3 regions of the Pantoea sp. ABR1s genome follow, and region 1 is predicted to be linked to each of the others. Evidence: predicted binding sites of a transcription regulator. Region 1 holds the regulator's gene; each other region holds the start of a gene.
What was found. Region 1 encodes Fur, which represses iron uptake genes when iron is present. Its sites were predicted from a motif close to ATAATAATGAGAACNACTATCAA; they were not measured.
Positions count from the first base shown of each region.

Region 1 (7,460 bases):
GATATGAAGTGTATTAACGATCTTTGCAGCTGACATAACAACATTAAGCAGCGCAAAGCGACAAGTCAGGCTCATAGGGGGGAGGGGATATGTTAGGTTACTTACAAAAGGTGGGGCGCGCACTGATGGTGCCGGTAGCAACCCTGCCAGCAGCAGCGATATTAATGGGCGTGGGCTACTGGATCGATCCAGACAGCTGGGGCGCAGGTAATGCGCTGGCGGCATTGCTGATCAAGTCGGGTGCTGCCATCATTGAAAACATGTCAGTGCTGTTTGCGATTGGTGTCGCGTATGGCATGTCGAAAGATAAAGATGGTGCGGCAGCCCTGACCGGCTTTGTCGGATTCCTGGTAGTCACCACGCTCTGCTCACCGGCCGCGGTGGCGATGATACAGAAGATGCCGGTTGACCAGGTGCCTGTGGCATTTGGCAAAATTAATAACCAGTTTGTCGGTATTCTGGTCGGTATCCTGTCGGCGGAGGTCTATAACCGCTTCAGCCACGTCGAGCTGCCGAAAGCACTCTCCTTCTTCAGCGGACGGCGACTGGTGCCGATTCTGGTCTCGTTCCTGATGATCCTGGTCGCCTTTATCCTGATGTATATCTGGCCGGTTATCTTTAACGGTCTGGTGGGCTTTGGTGAACATATCCAGAAGCTCGGCTCTGCCGGTGCCGGTATCTACGCCTTCTTTAACCGCCTGCTGATTCCGGTCGGTCTGCATCACGCCCTGAACTCGGTGTTCTGGTTCGATGTTGCGGGCATTAATGACATTCCTAAATTCCTTGGCGGTGCACAGTCACTGGCTGATGGCTCGGCAACAGTCGGCATCACCGGTCGTTATCAGGCGGGCTTCTTCCCGATCATGATGTTTGGTCTGCCGGGTGCTGCGCTGGCTATCTACCACTGTGCGCGTCCTGAGAACCGCGTCAAAGTGGGTAGTATCATGCTGGCCGCGGCGTTTGCTGCCTTCTTTACGGGTATTACCGAACCGCTGGAGTTCTCCTTCATGTTCGTGGCACCCGTGCTTTATCTGATCCACGCCGTCCTGACCGGTATTTCTGTCTTCATCGCTGCCAGCATGCACTGGATTGCCGGATTTGGTTTCAGCGCCGGGCTGGTGGATATGGTGCTGTCGACCCGTAATCCGCTGGCGACACACTGGTACATGCTGATCCCGCAGGGTCTGGTCTTCTTCGTTATCTATTATGTGGTGTTCCGCTTTACCATCAAAAAATTCAACCTGATGACGCCGGGCCGCGAGCTGGCGGTTGATGGTGATGAAACTGATGGTTATGACGTTAACGTTGATAAAACGGATAGCGGTGAAAGTGCCACAGAGTCACTGGCGCGCCGCTACATTGGGGCGATTGGTGGTTCAGCTAACTTAACCAGCATCGATGCCTGTATCACCCGTCTGCGTCTTAACGTGAATGACTCGGCGCAGGTGAATGAGGCGGTTGCTAAGCGTCTTGGCGCGTCCGGTGTGATCCGTCTTAACAAACAGAGCGTACAGATCATCGTGGGTACCCAGGCAGAAAGCATCGCCTCGGCCATGAAAAAAGTGCTGACCAAAGGTCCGGTCGCTGCAGCGGCTACCAGCAGTGCGCCGGCCGAGCCGGACGTTAAACCGCAGGCGGTGCTGAACAGTGAGAAGCAGGTCATCGCCACGCTGCTGGCGCCGGTCAGCGGTGAAGTCGTGGCGCTGGATGATGTGCCGGATGAAGCCTTTGCCAGCAAAGCGGTGGGCGACGGTCTGGCGATCAAGCCCAGCGACAAATGGGTAGTGGCACCGATTGCCGGTACGCTGGTGAAAATCTTTAACACCAATCATGCCTTCTGTCTGGAAACCGACAATGGCGTGGAGATTGTGGTGCACATGGGGCTGGATACCGTGGCGCTGGAAGGTAAAGGCTTTACCCGTCTGGTTGAAGAGGGGGCCAGCGTGGTCGCCGGTCAGCGAGTACTGGAGATGGACCTTGAATTCCTTAACGCCAATGCCCGCTCAATGGTGAGTCCGGTCGTGGTCAGCAACAGCGACGATTTCGCCGGTCTGACTTTACTGGCACAGGGTCAGGTAATAGCAGGGGAAACCCCGCTGTATGAAGTGAAAGGCTAATCCCCGCAACAGAACCCCACAGGCAGGAAGCGATTCCTGCCTTTTTTGTTTTAAAGGCTTAACAAACGGTTGTTTCCCTCAGACGCTTTGTGGATCATACTCCGTTACTTCGTGGTACAAATCACCCGTTATTCGTATTGAGGATTTTTGAGATGAGTGAGGCTGAAGCCCGCCCAACTAACTTTATTCGTCAGATCATTGACGAAGATTTGGCGAGCGGTAAGCACAGCAGCGTGCATACCCGTTTTCCGCCGGAGCCCAATGGCTATCTGCATATTGGTCATGCGAAATCGATCTGTCTGAATTTTGGCATCGCCCAGGACTATCAGGGGCAATGCAACCTGCGTTTCGACGATACCAATCCGGTTAAAGAGGATATGGAATTCGTTGAATCCATCAAGCGTGACGTTCAGTGGCTGGGTTTTGAGTGGAGCGGTGAGGTCTGTTACTCATCAAACTATTTCGATCAGCTCTACAACTATGCCATCGAGCTGATTTCCAAAGGACTGGCCTACGTTGATGAACTGAGTCCGGATGAGATTCGTGAATATCGCGGCACCCTGAAAGAGCCGGGTAAAAACAGCCCTTATCGCGATCGCAGCGTGGAAGAGAATCTGGCGCTGTTTGAGAAGATGCGAAACGGTGAGTTTGCCGAAGGCACCGCCTGTCTGCGCGCCAAAATCGACATGGCCTCTAATTTCATCGTGATGCGCGATCCGGTGCTTTACCGCATCAAGTTCGCGGAACACCACCAGACCGGCAATAAGTGGTGCATCTACCCGATGTATGACTTTACCCACTGCATCTCCGATGCGCTGGAAGGCATTACGCACTCGCTCTGTACGCTGGAGTTTCAGGACAACCGCCGTCTCTATGACTGGGTGCTGGACAACATCACTATTCCGGTTCATCCGCGTCAGTATGAATTCTCGCGCCTGAATCTGGAGTATGCGGTGATGTCGAAACGTAAACTCACTCAGCTGGTGACCGAGAAGCACGTAGAAGGGTGGGACGATCCGCGCATGCTGACCGTTTCAGGTCTGCGTCGCCGTGGTTACACCGCCGCTTCTATCCGTGAGTTCTGTCGTCGTATTGGCGTGACCAAGCAGGATAACATCGTGGAGATGGCCTCGCTGGAGTCCTGTATCCGCGATGATCTCAACGAGAATGCGCCCCGCGCCATGGCGGTTTTAGATCCGCTTAAAGTGGTGATCGAAAACCTGCCAGCAGGCCATAGCGAAATCGTCACCATGCCAAATCATCCGGGTAAACCGGAGATGGGCACGCGTGAAGTGCCGTTCAGCCGCGAGATCTGGATCGATCGCGCGGATTTCCGTGAAGAGGCGAACAAACAATATAAGCGTCTGGTGCTGGGCAAAGAAGTCCGCCTGCGTAACGCCTATGTGATTCGTGCTGAGCGGGTCGCCAAAGATGAAGCGGGCAACATTACCTGCATCTACTGCACCAGCGATGTTGATACGCTGAGCAAAGATCCAGCCGATGGCCGCAAAGTCAAAGGCGTGATTCACTGGGTTTCTGCGGATCACGCGCAGCCAGCTGAGTTCCGCCTGTATGACCGTCTGTTCAGTGTGCCAAACCCGGCTGCTGCAGAGGATTTCCTGGCGGTCATTAATCCTGAGTCACTGACCATCAAAAACGGCTTTGTTGAACCCAGCCTGCGCGATGTGGAACCAACAACACCGTTTCAGTTTGAACGTGAAGGTTATTTCTGCGCCGACAGCGTTTACTCGAAACCGACGCAACTGGTGTTTAACCGCACCGTCGGTCTTCGTGATACCTGGACCAAAACGGGCGAATAAATTTTTTGGGGCTGACCTCATAAAATGACAAAAGGGTGATTTATCGCCCTTTTTTATTGCCCCGATTTTTACCATCGCCGACGTTTATTCTGCACTAACCACAACCGGTTCAATACCGCCTTGTGGGAGTAATCTGAGTTTAAAAAAATTAATCAATTTCAGGATGTGAATTGTCAGCTTTCAGGTAGGCTATCCGCTCTCAGAGGTTGCAAAGCGGGTTACAGAAGGAAAAAAAATGACAGTTCTCGCCCAGGAAGCCAAACACAGTGTCGTCGTTTTACATCAGCTCATTGAACGTATTTTTAATCAGCCAGCCGGATCTGATGACAGTTTCCAGCTGCTGATGTCCTATTTTCATCCTGAATTTCGCATGGTGACCCCAAAGGGCAAAGAGTACAATCTGAACGAGGTCGAGGATCTTTTTCAGCAATTACAAGGGCAGCGGGAAGGGATGCGCATTGCCACCTGTGAACATGTCATTCTCTCTCATCATGAAAAAGAGATCGTCGTACAGTATCGCGAAATGCAGATGATGAACGGCAATAACCAGAGCCGCATTTCGCTGGCCATTCTGGATTGCAGCAGCTCCATTCCACGCTGGCGCTATCTGCAGGAGACGCTGGTCGCGTGAGGTGAGGGCAGAAAACAGACGAAAAAAAACCGGTGAATTCACCGGTTTTTTTATTTCAGGCCGCGCCAGCGTTACTGGTCGTGCAGCGTTTCGTCTTCACGGCAATCGCCCAGCGTACAGTGTCCATAGAGATAGAGGCTGTGGTTGGTCAGCTTGATGCCATGGCGGGTCGCGATTTCACGCTGACGCGTTTCAATCGATTCGTCGCTGAACTCGATAACCTTGCCGCAATCCAGGCAGATCAGGTGATCGTGGTGATGCTGCTGCGTCAGTTCGAAGACAGACTTGCCGCCTTCAAAGTTGTGACGAGTCACAATACCGGCATCATCAAACTGGTTCAGAACACGGTAAACGGTCGCCAGGCCAATCTCTTCGCCAATGTCGATCAGGCGTTTATACAAATCTTCCGCACTGACGTGATGGCACTCAGGTTCCTGAAGCACTTCCAGAATTTTCAGTCTGGGCAGCGTTACTTTCAGGCCAGCCTTCTTTAATGCGGTGTTGTTGTCAGTCATGCGGATTTTGTCCTGTTACTAATATTCACTTTTGTGGCTTATCGCCTTGAATGTCGATCTGTGCTCATTCTCATTTGCGTCTCATTATAGAACTGAAGCGATGAAATGAAAACCAGAGGGCGTGTCTGAATCATCATGGGCTATTGGGGATTCGTCACCGGGCCGGGGAAGATTCTGACAGAGGTCTGTTAGCACATCACTTAGTCTTGCCGCCTGAGAAAATAAGCGGAAGATCGATGCGGGTATTCTACAGATTAAACGGAGAAAGTTAAAAAAATGTGGCTATTATTTCTATAGGCATTTTCATTGCCTCAATGTGAGCTGGCGCTCACATTGAGTCGGGCAGGATCAGGCTTCGATGATCTCTTTCAGCTGCAGTTCATCAAAAATCTGCTTAACCCATTGGTCAACACGCTGGCTGGTCAGCTCAGGCTGGCGATCTTCGTCAATGGCCAGGCCCAGGAAGTGGGTGTCATCGGCCAGGCCTTTCGAAGCTTCGAAGTGATAGCCTTCAGTTGGCCAGTGTCCGACAATCACGGCACCGTGCGGTTCGATAATGTCGCGAATCGTGCCCATGGCATCACAGAAATACTCTGCGTAATCTTCCTGGTCGCCACAGCCAAACAGCGCAACCAGCTTGCCGTTAAAATCGATCTCTTCCAGCGTCGGGAAAAAGTCATCCCAGTCGCACTGCGCTTCGCCGTAGTACCAGGTCGGAATACCCAGCAGCAGGATATCAAACGCTTCCAGATCTTCTTTTGTGCTTTTTGCGATGTCATGGACTTCTGCAACATCTGTACCCAGCTGTTTCTGGATCATTTTTGCAATGTTTTCGGTATTGCCGGTATCGCTGCCGAAGAAGATGCCTACGAGTGCCATGAGTAAAATAACCTCTTAAATCCTGATGATGAGATGTGTGCCGCAGCACATTTCAGCGAATAATAGCAGACGAGAGAAAACCGGTGAACGGTTAAAGCCCCGACATTTGCCTCTGCGTGCGATTTGCCCGCATTAATCCAGTTTGAGCTGTGCCAGTAGCATCTGTTCAATCAGTTCGCTACGGCTGAGATTGCGCTGTTCTGCCAGCGTATTGAGTGCATCGACGGCGTCACTGTTCATTTTCAGTTCGACACGACGAAGTCCGCGTCCTTTGTCACGTTTCAGTTGATTGCGCTTGTTAATGCGCAGCTGTTCATCACGCGAAAGCGGACTGGTTTTGGGTCGACCAGGGCGGCGCTCATCAGCAAAGAGATCGAGCGTCGTGCGGTCAGTCTGTTCTTTTGCCATGGCTTAGTAAAACTGAATGGGGGCGGGCGCCAGACACTCACCGCGCAGATTATAAATTATTGGCCATTGCCGCAGCAAAACTGACCCGCGGCAAAATTTTAGCGCGCCATCATACTTCACGCTTACGCCGGACGCCAATCCTAAACCTTTGCCGCCATCTATTTGCTTTTAAAGCGCAAAAAAGCGACGGACACTGCGCAAAACGGCATCGGGTTTCTCTGCATGAACCCAGTGTCCTGCGCCACCGATCACATGCGCCTGAGCAGCCGGGAACTGCTGCAGCAACGCATCGCGATAGCTGTTATCCAGGTAGCTGGAGTCGCCGCCGCGAATAAACAGCGCCGGGTGATTCCAGGCGGGAACCGGCTGCCAGCCAGAGATCGTGGTGTAGTTATCCCACAGCACCGGAACGTTGAAGCGCCACTCCCCCTCCTGGAAGGATTTCAGCAGGAACTGGACCACCCCTTCTTCCTCGATCAGCGTTCGCATGACCTTCGCCGCCTCGCTGCGGGATGAGACGCCCGCATCGGTGACGGCACGAATGCCGGCAAATATCTGGTCATGACGGCGCGTCTGGTAATCCACCGGGGCGATATCGATCATCACCAGGCGCTCAATGCGTTCCGGCACCAGCGCGCTCATGGTCATGGCGATTTTACCGCCCATCGAGTGTCCGATCACCGCGACGCGATCAATGCCATGTGCATCCAGCGTATCGACCATATCCTGCGCCATTACAGCGTAGTTCATCTCGTCGGATCGTGGTGAAAGGCCGTGGTTGCGGACATCTACCTGCAGCAACGGACCGGCATCTTTCAGCCCGCGCGCCAGCACGCCAAGGTTATCGAGACTGCCAAACAGACCGTGAATAAGCAGGATGGGCAGAGAATCAGCAGGGGATTGTTCAGTTTGCAGACGGGCGTTCAAAATCATAGCAAAGTTCTTAAGTTTGAGACCTGAGCTTAGGTTATCATGGTTTCACCTTTTCAGGCGCGCCGGTTCCGGCGGCATTAGGACATATTCTGACTTTTGCCCGTAAACCGTTTGATTGCTAACAACCCGCCTGACTTTAACTTTATAATCCTGATGT
Region 1 covers NZ_CM173823.1:2,960,344-2,967,803, reverse strand. The annotation lists gene nagE (N-acetylglucosamine-specific PTS transporter subunit IIBC) at 90-2,117, shown strand; gene glnS (glutamine--tRNA ligase) at 2,270-3,937, shown strand; gene ACXKZD_RS13975 (hypothetical protein) at 4,173-4,568, shown strand; gene fur (ferric iron uptake transcriptional regulator) at 4,640-5,083, opposite strand; gene fldA (flavodoxin FldA) at 5,432-5,962, opposite strand; gene ybfE (LexA regulated protein) at 6,095-6,370, opposite strand; gene ybfF (esterase) at 6,539-7,303, opposite strand.

Region 2 (7,460 bases), 480 kb from region 1:
CAGGAAAATCCACCTCGCGGGCGATGCGCAGGCAATGTTCAAAATTTCCGAGCGTAAACGCCGTATGGGAATCGGAGCCAAATGCCAGCCGTCCACCGGCATCGGCGGTCTTAACAACGGCGATGACCGGGACTCTGAGTAATCCACCCTTACACCTGGCTATCTCAGCCAGAAAGTGAGTTCATACTTCAGAAAAAATCTTAAAGCAACTGGTTAATTTTGCATAGAAAACTTCAGAATACATCATCCAGCAACTTCTGATTCTGATGAACTATTAGCCAGGCGGAATGAAGATATGCAATAACAGGCTAATCAAACTCGTAAATTTTCATAAAAAAATAGAATAAAATAAAAAGCACTTTTCCTACGGGGGCTTACCTCCACTAGTAATAGCGAAAATATTTTCCACAAAAATAAATAATTAAAAGGATCCATAGAAAAGCGAACAGCAGACCATATGTAGGAAAAACGCTTACAAAAAAAATGGCCCCGACCAGACCGGCCGCTGGTGGTATAAGTCCAAAGAAGGATTGACTTACCCAGGCATATAGCCAGCGAAGGATCGCCTTCATTTTATTAAAATCTTGTTTAGTAGATTTAAAATCTGCTCTTCGCTAGTGGAACCTGAATTTTTCAAATAGATTATTTTAGACATTTCCGGCTCAATCAAATAATAGAACATTTCTAAATTAGCATTATATAAGTCGAAGTAATACTCCGCATCATCGAAGCGTAATTTTCTTGCTGCTTTTGTGGCAATCTCAAACTTACCATAAAATTTAAAAGCGGTTACGGCATACGAACTTGTAGCATTAATTACATTAATATGTGACTGTTTGAAATCCCGGGATTGTGTAATAACGAGCGCGATTAACTGTGCTATAGCAAGTTTAGAGAATTTACCAGAAGCATAATCAGACGCTTTTTCAGCTAACAGTCTCTGTATGTTCTGGATGCCTGTATCACCAATACGGCTCAGTTTTTGTCTGAAGTATATTTCTACCATCTCTAAAACCACGTTCTGCCGGGTAAACAGCATTCTGAGTTGCTTCAGGTATCGCAAATCTTCCTGCTTAAGTTGATTACAAACATCCTTGTAGTCATCAAAAAAGCATGAACCATAGCCGCTTGCACGTTAAGCGCCAGACACAATCCCCCTTCCTGTATCAAGCATTGTTTGATGTAACTCAGCAAGTGCCTTCTCAAAGTTAAGCGCAATGGTTCGCTCTGCCTGAAGTTTAATCTTAAGATAAGACATGCTCATACTCATCCCTTTGTGTAGAATTCCTTATGCAACGATTGTATACTGAAGTGAAAGGTATGCAAAGAGAATGGCTTATGAAAAGGATCAAGTGGCTGGCTTTATACACCGTATTTACTCTATTTTATCTTATAGTGATCCCGGAAATCATCTTCAGAACCCTTTCGGAAGATGCTTACATGAAGCTCGGTGAAATCGTAAATCCATTTCAAATTTTCCCTTCAACAGCGAATGCATTATTCATAGCAATAATAATTTCAGCTTTGCTATTAGCATGGTTAACTATTAAATTAGTAAAGCGCGTTACCAGGCGTGGTAATTCTACGCTTTGATCTAACGCGATCAATAAAGAGCAGAGTAGAACTTAAAGTTTACGCCATTACCCGCCCGGACGAACCGCCCCGTTGACATTGCTAACCCGAACGATTGAGACCATTTTTCAGTTATTAAGTGCTCTCTCAGCTTTAAGCTTCAGGTCTTGCCACACGCCCTTTCCGGGCTGATAAGAGAACACGTTACGGTAAAATACTCGCCTCAGTCATTATATCCCCGCAGATAAAAGCGGGGATTTTCATCATGGTGAGCGTGTTGCTTACCTGGCATGGCGCTAAAAGTCAGCCAGTTCAGCAATATGTTTGCCGCTGCGCAGCTCCAGAAAGTCGAGCAGGCGACGCGGCATGACATTTAACACCCGATCCTCAGGAAATTCCACCTCGCGGGCGATGCGCAGGCAATGTTCAAAATTTCCGAGCGTAAACGCCGTATGGGAATCGGAGCCAAATGCCAGCCGTCCACCGGCATCGCGCACCGCGGCAGCGATAGCCCGGCAGTTCGGTTCACTGCCCGGACGCGAATGGGTAAAGGAGGAGTTGTTCAGCTCCAGCGCCACATCGTAGTGTGCGGCTGCCTCGGCGATAGCCGGGATATCGACCGGGAATTTCGGGTTGCCTGGATGACTGATGATATGGACCAGCCCGCCCGCCATCGCGGCGATCATCGCATCCGTGTGATGTTTCCGGTCGCGCGGCGCATAAACCGGCTCGTGAAAACCGGCGACGATCAAATCCAGCGCATCGAGCATCGGGCCGGAACAGTCGATTTCGCCCTGCTGATTTTTAATATTGGCTTCGATACCGCGCAGAATACCCACGCCATCGATCACGCGCGGCCAGACGCGCATATTAATGAAGTGCCAGTAGTGCGGCGCGTCGGCCATGTCGGGGCCGTGATCGGTAATGGCAAACAGTTTCATGCCGGTTTGCTTCGCCTGAGTCACGTAGTCGTGCAGCGTGCTGTAAGCATGCGTGCTGGCGATGGTGTGCATATGCAGATCTACCGGATACATCCTCTTCTCCTGCTGATTGCCCCTGACGGGGCCGGTTCATTAATAGCCGCGCTGACGATCCACCCTGCCCTGCGGCGGCTCGCCTGCCTGGTCCTGGGTGATGGCGCGGGCGATGTAGTCGATAGCTTCGTCGATCAAGGTTACCGCCGCATTATGGGGCGTGATCGTGACGCGCGGATGTGACCAGAGCGGATGCGCTTCGGGCAGCGGTTCAACCTGAAAGACATCCAGCGCCGCTGCTTTCAGCTGCCCGCTATTGAGCGCGGCCAGCAGATCTTCTTCCACCACCTGCGCGCCACGCGCGATGTTAAGGAAGAAAGCGCCGTGCGGCAGCCGCTGTAAAAAGTGGTGGTCGATAAGATTAATGGTTTCTTGCGTGCTCGGCAGCAGGTTGATCACCACCCGCGTCTCCTTCAGAAAGGCAGGCAATGCATCGCGACCGGCAAAGCTGGTCACGCCATCAATTTCTTTGGGCGAGCGGCTCCAGACGCGTAACGGGAATCCCCAGGGTTTAAGGCTTTCCGCCACACTCTGGCCCAGCACGCCCGCCCCCAGGATGCCGATAGTAAAGTTTTCACGCGTGTAAGCGGGCAGTGGCTGCCAGCACTGTTGCTGCTGCTGGAGACGGTAATCGTCAAAACGACGGAACCAGCTCAGTACGCTATGAACCGCATACTCCTGCATCTGCCGCGCCATGCCGGTATCTTCCAGCCGGTACAGTGGCACGTTGTCGGGCAGCATCTCGGGGTTCTGCTGCAGCTGTTTCAGAATCTCGTCCACGCCTGCCCCCAGCGCAAAGACGCCGCGCAGGGTGGCGCGTCCCTGCAGCATTTCTGTGGGGGGCGAACGGACCAGCGCGTAATCAGCCGGACCATTATCGCCTGGCTGCCAGGCACGCACCCGCGCCTGGGGCAGACGCTGTTGTAAACCGTTAATCCAGGCCGCTGCAGACTGCGACGGGTGATACCAGATGATCTCCATCCTGCTCTCCTTTTTTTCTTTCAGCGTCAGGGAAAAGCGTGGTGAGAGCAAGAAAAAACCAGCGTAATAAAGCGGTTTTTTCCATAAAAATAATTCCCGTGGCTTCACATTTCCGGCTCGCTTCAGGGTGAAGTGGTCAGATAAGGTCTAAAGTTGGTCCTGTGGTCAATGCGTTACGCGCGGCCGCGTTTCGGACAAGGAGAAAAACCGATGACAAAAATTGAGGTAAACGCCGCTCCACGGCGTCAGCGTTATGCGCCCTTTCTGCTCACGTTGCTGCTGAGCGTACCCGCCTTCACTGCCCAGGCCGACGACAACAGTCGCATGCTGAATAATCAGCCGCAGCCGCCTGACGTTCGTTTAGGACCGCTGTTTAATGCCGTGCAACAGGCGAAGTTCTATCCCGATCAAAAGACCTTTGCGGATGCGGTGCCGAAATTCGATCCCGCCTCAATTCTTGCCGACTGGCAGATGCAGAAGAAACAGCGCAATTTCGATCTTAAGCGTTTTGTGGATGCCAACTTTACCCTGCCCGCGGCCGGTGACAAATATGTGCCACCAGCCGGACAAAACCTGCGTGACCACATTGATGGCCTGTGGCCGGTGCTGACGCGCACCACCAGCAGCGCCGGTCAGTATGACTCGCTGCTGCCGTTGCCCAAACCCTATGTGGTGCCAGGCGGGCGCTTCCGTGAAGTCTATTACTGGGACAGCTACTTCACCATGCTGGGGCTGGCCGAGAGCGGGCACTGGGATAAAGTGCAGGATATGGTGGACAACTTCGCCTCGCTGCTCGACCGTTATGGCCACATTCCCAACGGCAACCGCAGCTACTACCTGAGCCGGTCACAGCCGCCGTTCTTCAGCCTGATGGTCGATCTGCTGGCGACGCACGATAACGGCAAAGCCTATACCCGTTATCTGCCGCAGCTGCAGAAAGAGTATGACTACTGGATGGCAGACAGCGATAAAGTCGCGGCGGGCGCAGCCAGCAAGCGCGTGATTAAGCTGGCGGACGGCAGCCTGCTCAACCGCTACTGGGATGCGCGCGACGTGCCACGTACAGAATCCTGGATGGATGACATTGCCACCGCCCAGAAAGCGCCGCAGAGGAATAAAGCCGAACTCTACCGTGAGCTGCGTTCCGGTGCGGCGTCGGGCTGGGATTTCAGTTCGCGCTGGTTTACCGATGCGCATAACCTGTCGACAATTCGTACCACGCAGCTGGCCCCGGTTGACCTCAACAGCCTGCTGTTCCATCTGGAGCAGACCCTGTCGAAAGGCTATCAGATGAACAAGCAGAGCGATCTGGCGAAGCAGTTTGCCGATCGCGCGGAGAAGCGCCAGGCGGCGATCAACCGCTATCTGTGGGACAGCAAACAGAACTGGTACGCCGATTATGACTGGCAGAAAAAGCAGGTCCATCCTCAGCTGACTGCTGCCGCGCTGTTCCCGCTCTATCTGCAGGTCGCCAGCGATAAGCAGGCTGAAAGCACCGCCAGCGCGGTAGAAAAACAGCTGCTGAAACCTGGTGGTCTGGTGACCACCACCGTGAACAACGGTCAGCAGTGGGATGCACCCAATGGCTGGGCACCGCTGCAGTGGGTTGCTGTGGAAGGTCTGGAGCACTACAACCAGCCAAAACTGGCGAAAGAGGTGGGATTACGCTTCCTGCAAAACGTTCAGAACACCTATGACCGTGAGCATAAGCTGGTGGAGAAATATGTCGTTGATGGCAAAAATCTCGGCGGCGGCGGTGGCGGTGAATATCCGCTGCAGGATGGCTTCGGCTGGACCAACGGCGTCACGCTGAAACTGCTGGATAAGTACTGCCCGAAAGATAAAACCTGTAACAGCGCCCACGATATTCCGCAGGCGTCTGCCTCACAACCTTAATCCACTCTGGATACCTCTGGCCTTGCCGGGGGTATCCCCACTTCATTTCCGCGAATTTTACTTGACCTTCTTTCATCAACAGGCAAAATTGCAGCCAATTTACAAAAGGTAATAATTCTCATTATGATAATGAGATTGCCTATCAAAGATTTTATTCACTTGCCTGAACCTTTGCCAAGAAAGGAATTTTGATGAAACTGTCATTGTCGCTGAAAGGTTATGTTCCCCTATGCACCCTGGCGCTGACCGCGCCTGCTCTGAGTTATGCTGCCGATATGGTGGTAACCGCGCAACCGCAGGAAGATTCGACCTCGCCGACCCAAGGCTATCTGGCGACGACCAGCCAGGGCGCAACCAAAAGCGATCGTCCGCTCATCACCACGCCGCAATCGATTTCCGTGGTCACCCGTCAGCAGATGCAGGATCAGGGCGCGCTGACCCTGAATCAGGCGCTGGGCTATAGTTCCGGCGTCTTCACCAACTTTGGGGGTGCCGCGACGCGTTACGACACTATTTCGCTACGCGGCTTCCATGGCGGCGATACCGATAATACCTTCCTCGACGGCATGCGACTGATGAGCGACGGTGGCAGTTACAATGTATTGCAGGTCGATAACGCCTTCCTTGAGCGCATCGACGTGATCAAAGGCCCCTCTTCTGCGCTCTATGGTCAGACGGTGCCGGGCGGACTGGTGAACATGGTCACCAAGCGTCCTCAGTTCAGCGAAGAGGGTCACATCCAGTTGCAGGCGGGCAGCAACGCCACCACCGGCACGATGTTTGACTATACCAATGCCATCAACGATCAGTGGGCGTTTCGCCTGACCGGCGTGACCCGCAACAGCGATACCCAGTACGATCACACCCGCGAAGAGAAATATGCACTGATGCCGCAGCTGATGTGGCAGCCGGACGAAGATACACATCTAATCCTGAAAGCCTATCTGCAGAAGGATCCGTCGGGCGGTTATCACGGTTCGGTACCGGGTGACGGCAGCCTCACCGAACACAACGGCTACAAGCTGAGCAACGGCTTTTATGAGGGCAACAGCGATCTCGATCAGTTCAAGCGTCGCGAGCAGATCTACAGCTTCGATTTCGCCCATCGCTTCAACGACGTCTGGTCATTTTACTCGACCGGCAGCTACAGCCACTCGAATGTCGATCTCGATCAGGTCTATCAGGTTGGCTGGGATGAAAATAATCCCGACCTGCTGAACCGTTCTTACTCCGGTGAGCGCTCGTCGCTCTCTGCCTGGTCCACCGATAACCGCTTACAGGCGGAGTTCGACACCGGTGAACTGGAGCACCGCGTCACCCTGGGTGCCGAGTATCATCGTTACAAAAATGAGATCAACGCGGCGGGCGGTTCAGCCAGTCAGCTCAATGCCCTGACCGGCGAGCAGGTAGGCGACATGCCGGATTACACCTGGGCAGATAAAACCCGTCGCTACTATCAGACCGGCCTCTATCTGCAGGATGAGATGAAGCTGGATCGCTGGCATCTGGATCTCTCCGGTCGTTATGACCGCATCGTCGCCAATAACAGCGGCAATGAGCGTCGTCAGGATGATCACATCAGCGGCCGCGCTGCGCTGCTCTATGCCTTCGACAACGGCATCTCGCCTTATGTGAGCTGGAGCCAGGCAATTACCCCGACCGCGCTCACCGATTCCAACAATAACCTGCTGAAGCCCACCACCGCGGAGCAGTATGAAGCCGGGGTGAAATATCAGCCGGTCGGCACCCGCGATCTCTATAGCGTTGCGGTCTATGACCTGACGCAGAAAGATGTGGCGAACCGGGAAGCACCGACGCCGTTCTTTACCCCTTCGGGCAAAGTGCATTCACAGGGCATTGAGCTGGAAGCGCGTAATCAGTTAACCCCGCGTCTGAGCACCGTGGCGAGCTATACGCTGAATCATCTGCGCTTTAAAGAGTCGGTGGATGGCAACGACGGACATACGCCATATGTCA
Region 2 covers NZ_CM173823.1:2,476,638-2,484,097, forward strand. The annotation lists partial or broken gene ACXKZD_RS11615 (phosphatase) at 1-103, opposite strand, end outside; gene ACXKZD_RS11620 (hypothetical protein) at 569-1,039, opposite strand; gene ACXKZD_RS11625 (phosphatase) at 1,869-2,606, opposite strand; gene ghrA (glyoxylate/hydroxypyruvate reductase GhrA) at 2,646-3,587, opposite strand; gene treA (alpha,alpha-trehalase TreA) at 3,798-5,483, shown strand; gene ACXKZD_RS11640 (TonB-dependent siderophore receptor) at 5,675-7,460, shown strand, end outside.
Region 2: ACXKZD_RS11640 (TonB-dependent siderophore receptor) is a predicted target of Fur. The motif match lies at 5,607-5,629, and genes of this name have one in related genera.

Region 3 (7,460 bases), 690 kb from region 1:
CAGCGCAATAAAGGAGACAGGACCGACCAGCGCGGTAGAGGCGGCGGTGAGGATCACGCCCGTCAGCATCAGCAAAACGCGGCTGCGTTCAACCGGTACGCCCAGCGCGCAGGCGGTGTCGTCACCCATCTCCAGCAGACGCATGCGCCGGGCCAGCATGCTTGTCGCCAGCAGCGCCAGCAGCAGCACGGTAATCACCGGCGTCGTTTTCGCCCAGGTAATGCCGTTGAGTGAACCGGCGCTCCAGAGCCCGGCGCTCAGTGCCGCCTCCAGTGAGGCGCTGATAATCAGCCAGCTGTTCAGCGCCATCAGCAGCGCCCGCACGCTGATGCCCACAATGATCAGACGAAAGGTCTCCACGCCGTTGCGCCAGCTGAACAGCCAGACCACGCCCGCCGTGAGCAGTCCGCCAAGCAGTGCCGCCAGCGTCATGCCCTCCATGTTTTGCTGGAACAGCACCAGTGCCACCAGGACGCCGCTGTAAGCGCCGGTATTGAAACCCAGAATATCGGGGCTGCCCAGCGGGTTGCGCAGCAGCGACTGAAAAATTGCCCCGCTGACGCCCAGTGCCGCACCAATCAGCAGCGCCATCATGACGCGCGGCAGTCGCCACTCCAGTACAATCAGCTGTATGTTACGCGCCGCCTCGCCGTTGATAAGGGCCCACAACTGGCTGGCGGAGATCGGTAAGGTGCCGCGCGTAATGCTCAGAAAGGCCAGCACCCCGCAGGCCACCAGCAGCATCAGCGCATTAATTATCACCCGTTTCATATCTGCCCTCTTCCCGACTTGCGGCGCACCAGCACAATCAGCATCGGCGCGCCCAGTATGGCCGTGACAATCGACACGCGCAGTTCGCCCGGTACCAGCAGCCGTCCCAGAATATCGGCGGCCAGCAGCAAACAGGGGGTGATAAGAAGGGTTCCGGGCAGCATCCAGCGATGATCGTTACCCAGCAGCCAGCGGGCCAGATGTGGCGTCATTAAGCCGACAAAAGCGATGGGGCCGACAGCGGCTGTCGCCGCCCCACTCAGCAGCGCAATAGCCAGTAATCCCACCAGCTGGGTACGCATCACCCGGGTACCCAGCGCAGTCGCCATATCACCGCCCATACTCAGGCTGTTGAGCGAACGCGCCAGCAGCAGCGCCAGCAGGCTCCCGGCGACTACCGCCGGAAAGGTGGTGCGCAGAATGGCAAAATTGCGGATATCCAGCGAGCCACTGTGCCAGAAACGCAGATGATCGTAGATGTCAGGATTGAGCAGCGATAAACCAGAGGTTAACCCCTCCAGCACCGCGCCCAGCGCCACGCCTGCCAGCGTCAGACGCACCGGATTAACGCGGCCACCGCCCAGCGCACCGGTCAGCGCCACCAGCAGGGAGGCCAGCAGTGCGCCCGTAAAGGCAAAGCCAAGCCAGTCCGCGGGGGAGTCAGCGCCAGACAGGGCGATGCCCAGCACCACCGCAAAGCCTGCACCGGCGTTGATACCGAGAATGCCGGGATCGGCCAGCGGATTGCGCGTCAGGCTCTGCATCAGCGCGCCCGCCAGACCTAAACTGATCCCGGCCAGCAGACCCGCCAGGGTGCGCGGCAGTCGGGCATCGCGCACGATGACACAATCGACGCGGTTACAGTCGCTGAATAAGGCCTGCGTGACATCATGAAAGGGGATAGATTTGGCACCCAGCATCAGGCTGAGCGCGAGAAGCAACAACAGCAGCATCCCTGAACCTGCTATTGCACGAAGTTGACGCATAACGTTTAAACCTTCACCGATTCATTGAGATCGCAGCACGAGTCATTATGATAATGATACTTGTTATCGTTATTAGTGATTTTTTGTATGTTACCATGACTCCCGGACTCAATGATGAGGAAAATGGGTGCAAAAAAGCGACGTTATGAACAAACCCTCCCACTTTATCGATCTCAGCCTGCTGAGAACCCACCCCGCCTTTCGCGCCATTTTTATCGCCCGCTTTATCTCCATCGTCGCCCTCGGCATGCTGGCGGTGGCGGTACCGGTTCAGATTCAGCAGCTAACGCAGTCGCCGCTGCTGGTGGGGCTGGCGGTGACGCTGGCCGGTGCCGGCATGTTTATCGGCCTGCTGACCGGCGGCGTGCTGGCGGATCGCTATGAGCGCCGACGTCTGATCCTGTTTGCCCGATCCACCTGTGGCCTGGGCTTTGTCGCCTTATGCATCAATGCCCTGCTCCCTTCGCCGTCGGTGATCGCCGTCTTTGTGCTGGGACTATGGGATGGTTTTTTCGGCGCGATAGGCGTCACCGCGCTGCTGGCGGCGACGCCGGCGCTGGTCGGGCGTGAAAACCTGATGAAAGCAGGTGCGATTACCATGCTGACGGTGCGATTTGGCGCGATTCTCTCACCCGCCATTGCCGGACTGGTCATCGCGCAGGGCGGTGTGGCGTGGAACTACGGACTGGCGGCATTTGGTACGTTGCTGACGGTGTTAACCCTGCTGCGGTTGCCGCGGCTTGCGCCACCGCCGCAGCCGCGTGAACATCCGCTGAAAGCACTGGCCAGCGGCGTGCAATTCCTGTTTGCCAGCCCGATTGTTGGCATGGCGGCGCTGGTCGGCGCGCTGGTGACGTTAGCCAGTGCGGTGCGCGTGCTCTATCCGGCGCTGGCGCCACACTGGCAGGTCGGCGTGACGGAGTTAGGGCTGATGTATGCCGCCGTTCCGCTGGGTGCTGCCACAGGTGCCCTCACCAGCGGACGGCTGGCACAGTCACCGCAGCCGGGCCGCCTGATTCTGGCGAGTGCTATTGCTGCTTTCGTCGCGCTGGCTCTGTTCAGCCTGATGCCGTGGTTCAGCGCGAGTCTGGTCTGCCTCGCGGCCTTTGGCTATTTCAGTGCCATCAACAGCCTGGTGCAGTACGCGCTGATCCAGACGCTGACGCCTGATGCGCTGCTCGGCAGGATCAACAGCCTCTGGACAGCGCAGAATGTCACCGGCGATGCGATAGGTGCAGCGATGATTGGCGCGATGGGTTCACTGTTGTTGCCGCAGCAGGCGGCCAGCCTGGCTGGTCTGGCAGCCACCGTGCTGGGCATCGTCATGTGGCTGCTGATGGCGCGTCTGCGTCGCTATCAACCGCCTGCACCGGCGGAAACGGGATCATGATTTAACGAACAGCGTCTCCAGCCGCGTCAGCAAATTGCTGGCGCTGTAGTAGTCGAGCCGGAAGCTATCCAGCCCCAGCGCATAGACCGCTTTTGCGCGCACAGCTGGGGTCTGCGCCAGGAAAGGGTTGCTCATCACCTGTGCGGCGGTGGGCTCTTCAGCGGCAAACAGCAGATATGATTGACCATTAAGGCCTGCCGCCAGATTTTCTCCTGACAGTTGCAGGATATCTTTACGCTGTCCCATGCTGTGACCAGACTGAAGAGTGGCCGGCGGCGTCGCCAGAGTGAAGCCCAGTTGCTGCAGTAATTTCCCCTGCGCCGATGCATCCGTCCACAGATTGACTGCCCGGCCATCCCCGTTCCACACCATCGCTGATACCGGCTGCGGCGGCAGGGTCAGCTTCGCTTTCAGAGCCTTTTCTCGCGCATCAAACTCAGCTTTCCGGGCGGCAGCTTCCGCTTCATGCCCGGTCGCCTCACCCAGCAACGTCACCAGTTGCTGCCAGCTTTTATCGTCGTAATTCACCACCAGCACCGGCGCAATCGCCGCAAGCTGATCGACCAGTTTGATCGCCGAATCATTCCCGGTGGCGCTGACCACAATCAGGTCTGGCGCTTCAGCAGCAATCGCTTCTGCACTGGGCTCACCAATGTAGAGACGTTTTACGCCGCGCTGTTTGGCCACTTCGCCCCACTGACGGAAGAATCCCTGCTTATCAGCCAGCCGACTGCCGGGTGCAGTTGCGCCACTGGCGACGACCGGCGCATCAATGGCCAGCAGCGAGCCGGTCAGGGTAACGCTGGTCGAGACAATGCGCATCGGTGCCTGGGTCAGCGTGATATTGCCTGTTGCCCCGGCGACAGTTCGCGGCCAGCCGGTCTGGGCAGCAGCGGTAACGCTGAACAGGCTGATGCTCAGGAAAAACAGCGCTATCGCCGATGTGACACCATGTTTACTCATAGATTTTCGTCCACTTTTACCCGGAAAAAGAGAGAGACCATTTGTGCTGATTTAACCGGCCATGCCAGCTGAATCGCCGCGTAATTATTGACACTTTCGGCTAATCAACGTAGGTTACTGGCCCACAATACAAATGATAATCATTATTAGTTATCTTATCATTTATAGGTGGAAATTATGGTGGAATCGCTGGCGTTTGAACATCCCTTGTTGCAGGATTTCCCGGCACTCTGCCGTGGCTTTCTGTTTACCTCTCCCTTGCAAAGCCTGACCACACAGGGCTGTTTTACTACCCTTACCGCGCCGGTAAGGCAGGGTGAGCAGCTGACAGGGGAGTTTCAGCAGCAACTACAACACCATTTTGCTTCAGCCAGAAAACAGGGCATTGCCCATCCCATTCTGGTGGGTGCAATCCCCTTCGACGTGGATCAGCCTGCTGCGCTGTTTATCCCTGAGTCGTATCAGACCTTTAACCGTGACGATCTCAACGCCAGTGCCTCTCTGGCTGAGGCTGAACTGCCGCAGGTGCGTCGCCGCACGGCGGTGCCGGACCATGACATTTTCATCGACATGGTTGCGCAGGCGGTGGCGGCTACGCAGCGCGGCGATCTGGATAAAGTGGTGTTGTCGCGGCTGATGGATATCGTGGCGGAACAACCGGTTGATACGGCCGCCCTGATGCAGCGCATCGTGGCGCAGAACCCTAACAGCTATCACTTCCATCTGCCGCTGCCCGATGGTGGCGCGCTGGTTGGCGCCAGCCCGGAACTGATGATTCGTAAGCAGGGCCGCCAGTTCAGCTCCTGTCCGCTGGCCGGTTCAGCGCCGCGTCATCGCGATCCGCAGCGTGACCAGGCCTCTGGCGACAGCCTGATGCACTCAGCAAAAGATCGTCATGAGCATAAGCTGGTCACGGATGCGATGCGCGCGACGCTGCAACCGCGCAGCCGCCTGCTGTCGGTCCCCGAGACACCTTCACTGCTGACCACCGCAACATTGTGGCATCTCGCTACGCAGATTCAGGGTGACGTGCTGGACGATCGCGAAAATGCGCTGTCACTGGCCTGTCTGCTGCATCCGACACCGGCCCTCAGCGGCTTCCCGCATCAGCGTGCTCAGGCGCTGATTCAGCGACTGGAGCCATTTGAACGTCAGCTGTTTGGCGGCATCGTCGGCTGGTGTGACGATCAGGGCAATGGCGAATGGGTCGTCACCATTCGCTGCGGTACGGTGAATGGCCCGCGGGTGCGGCTGTTTGCGGGCGCAGGCATCGTAGCGGACTCACAACCTGAATCAGAATGGCGTGAAACCGGCGTCAAACTCGATACCATGCTTCGCGCTTTTGGACTGCAATAAAGGAACCTGTATGACGATTTCCTACAGCCGCTGGCCGGACGATCTGGCCGCACGTTACCGTGAAAAAGGCTACTGGCTCGATCTGCCGATGACCGATATCCTGGAACGTCATCGCGACAGCGAGAGCGTAGCGGTGATTGATGGCGAACGACAATTTACCTATCGCCAGCTGGCGGCGCTGAGTGACAACCTGGCCGCGGCATTGCAGCGTCGCGGCCTGAAGTCAGGCGATACGGCGCTGGTGCAGCTTGGCAACGTGGCTGAGTTTTACCTGACGCTGTTTGCCCTGTTCAAAATCGGCGTTGCCCCGGTTAACGCCCTGTTCAGCCATCAGCGCACTGAACTGGCCGCCTATGCCAGTCAGATCTCGCCGAGCCTGTTAATTGCCGATCGCAGCCACGCACTGTTCGCCGATGATGCGTTTATTGCGCAACTTCGCCGCGATCAGCGTTCACTACAACAGGTGATCCTGCGTAATGACGCTCAGACGGAAAACAGCCTCGACGCCCTGCTGGCTGAACCCGCGGGCAACTTCATCGCAACCCCGACCGCAGGCGATGAAGTCGCCTTTTTCCAGCTGTCGGGTGGCAGTACCGGTACACCGAAACTGATCCCACGTACCCATAATGATTACTACTACAGCATCCGTGAGAGTGACGTTATCTGCGATGTTACCGCCGACACCCGCTACCTGATCGCCCTGCCCGCCGCGCATAACTTCCCGATGAGTTCGCCGGGCGCGCTGGGCGTTTTTTACGCGGGCGGACAGGTGATCTTGGCCGCCGATCCCAGCGCAACGCTCTGCTTCCCGCTGATTGAAAAGCATCAGGTCACCGATACCGGCCTGGTTCCGCCCGCCGCCAGTCTCTGGCTGCAGGCGATTCAGGAATGGGGCAGCAATGCCGCGCTGGCCTCGCTGCAACGCATTCAGGTCGGTGGCGCAAAGCTGGGTGAAACGCTGGCCGCGCGCATCCAGAACGAGATCGGCTGCACCCTGCAGCAGGTATTTGGTATGGCGGAAGGTCTGGTGAACTACACCCGACTGGATGACGATGAGCAGACCATTCTCACCACGCAGGGACGCCCGATCTCCCCGGATGACGAGGTGTGGGTCGCCGACGATCAGGGTAATCCATTGCCAGCAGGCTCCATCGGTCGCCTGATGACGCGTGGTCCTTATACCTTCCGCGGCTACTACAACAGCCCGGAACATAACGCCGCCAGCTTCGATGACCAGGGCTTTTACTGCTCTGGCGATCTGATTGAGATCACGTCCTCTGGCAACATCATCGTGCAGGGCCGGGAGAAAGATCAGATCAACCGGGGCGGCGAAAAGATCGCAGCCGAAGAGATCGAAAACCTGCTGCAGCGCCATGCGGATGTGATCCACGCTGCACTGGTCTCCATGAGCGACGAGCTGATGGGTGAAAAGAGTTGTGCCTTTATCGTCACCCGTCAGCCGGTTAAACCGGTGGCGCTGCGTCGTCACCTGCGTGAACTTGGCGTGGCAGAATTTAAGCTGCCCGACCGTATTACCTGCGTAGATGCCCTGCCGCTGACCGCGGTCGGAAAGGTGGACAAAAAACGTCTGCGCCAACAACTTGCCGATCAACAAGCGCAAGCCTGATCTGTCCGGAGATTTTCAATGGCTATTCCACAACTGACCTCTTATCCGCTGCCAGCCGCCACCGAGTTGCCCAACAACAAAGTGAAATGGATGCTGGAGCCGGACCGTGCCGCCCTGCTGATCCACGATATGCAGCGCTATTTTCTCAACTTCTGGGGCGAAAATAGCCCGCTGGTTGAGCAGGTAGTCGACAATATTGCCCGCCTGCGTCGCTACTGCAAAGCGCAGGGTATTCCGGTGTTTTACACCGCTCAGCCAAACGCGCAGAGCGATGAAGATCGTGCGCTGCTCAACGACATGTGGGGACCGGGCCTGAATAAACATCCCGATCAGCAGAAGATCGTGGATGCGCTGGCACCGGATGAGG
Region 3 covers NZ_CM173823.1:3,653,862-3,661,321, forward strand. The annotation lists gene fepG (iron-enterobactin ABC transporter permease) at 1-771, opposite strand, end outside; gene fepD (Fe(3+)-siderophore ABC transporter permease) at 768-1,757, opposite strand; gene entS (enterobactin transporter EntS) at 1,903-3,147, shown strand; gene fepB (Fe2+-enterobactin ABC transporter substrate-binding protein) at 3,142-4,110, opposite strand; gene ACXKZD_RS17225 (isochorismate synthase) at 4,288-5,466, shown strand; gene ACXKZD_RS17230 ((2,3-dihydroxybenzoyl)adenylate synthase) at 5,477-7,093, shown strand; gene ACXKZD_RS17235 (isochorismatase family protein) at 7,112-7,460, shown strand, end outside.
Region 3: ACXKZD_RS17225 (isochorismate synthase) is a predicted target of Fur. The motif match lies at 4,238-4,260, and genes of this name have one in related genera.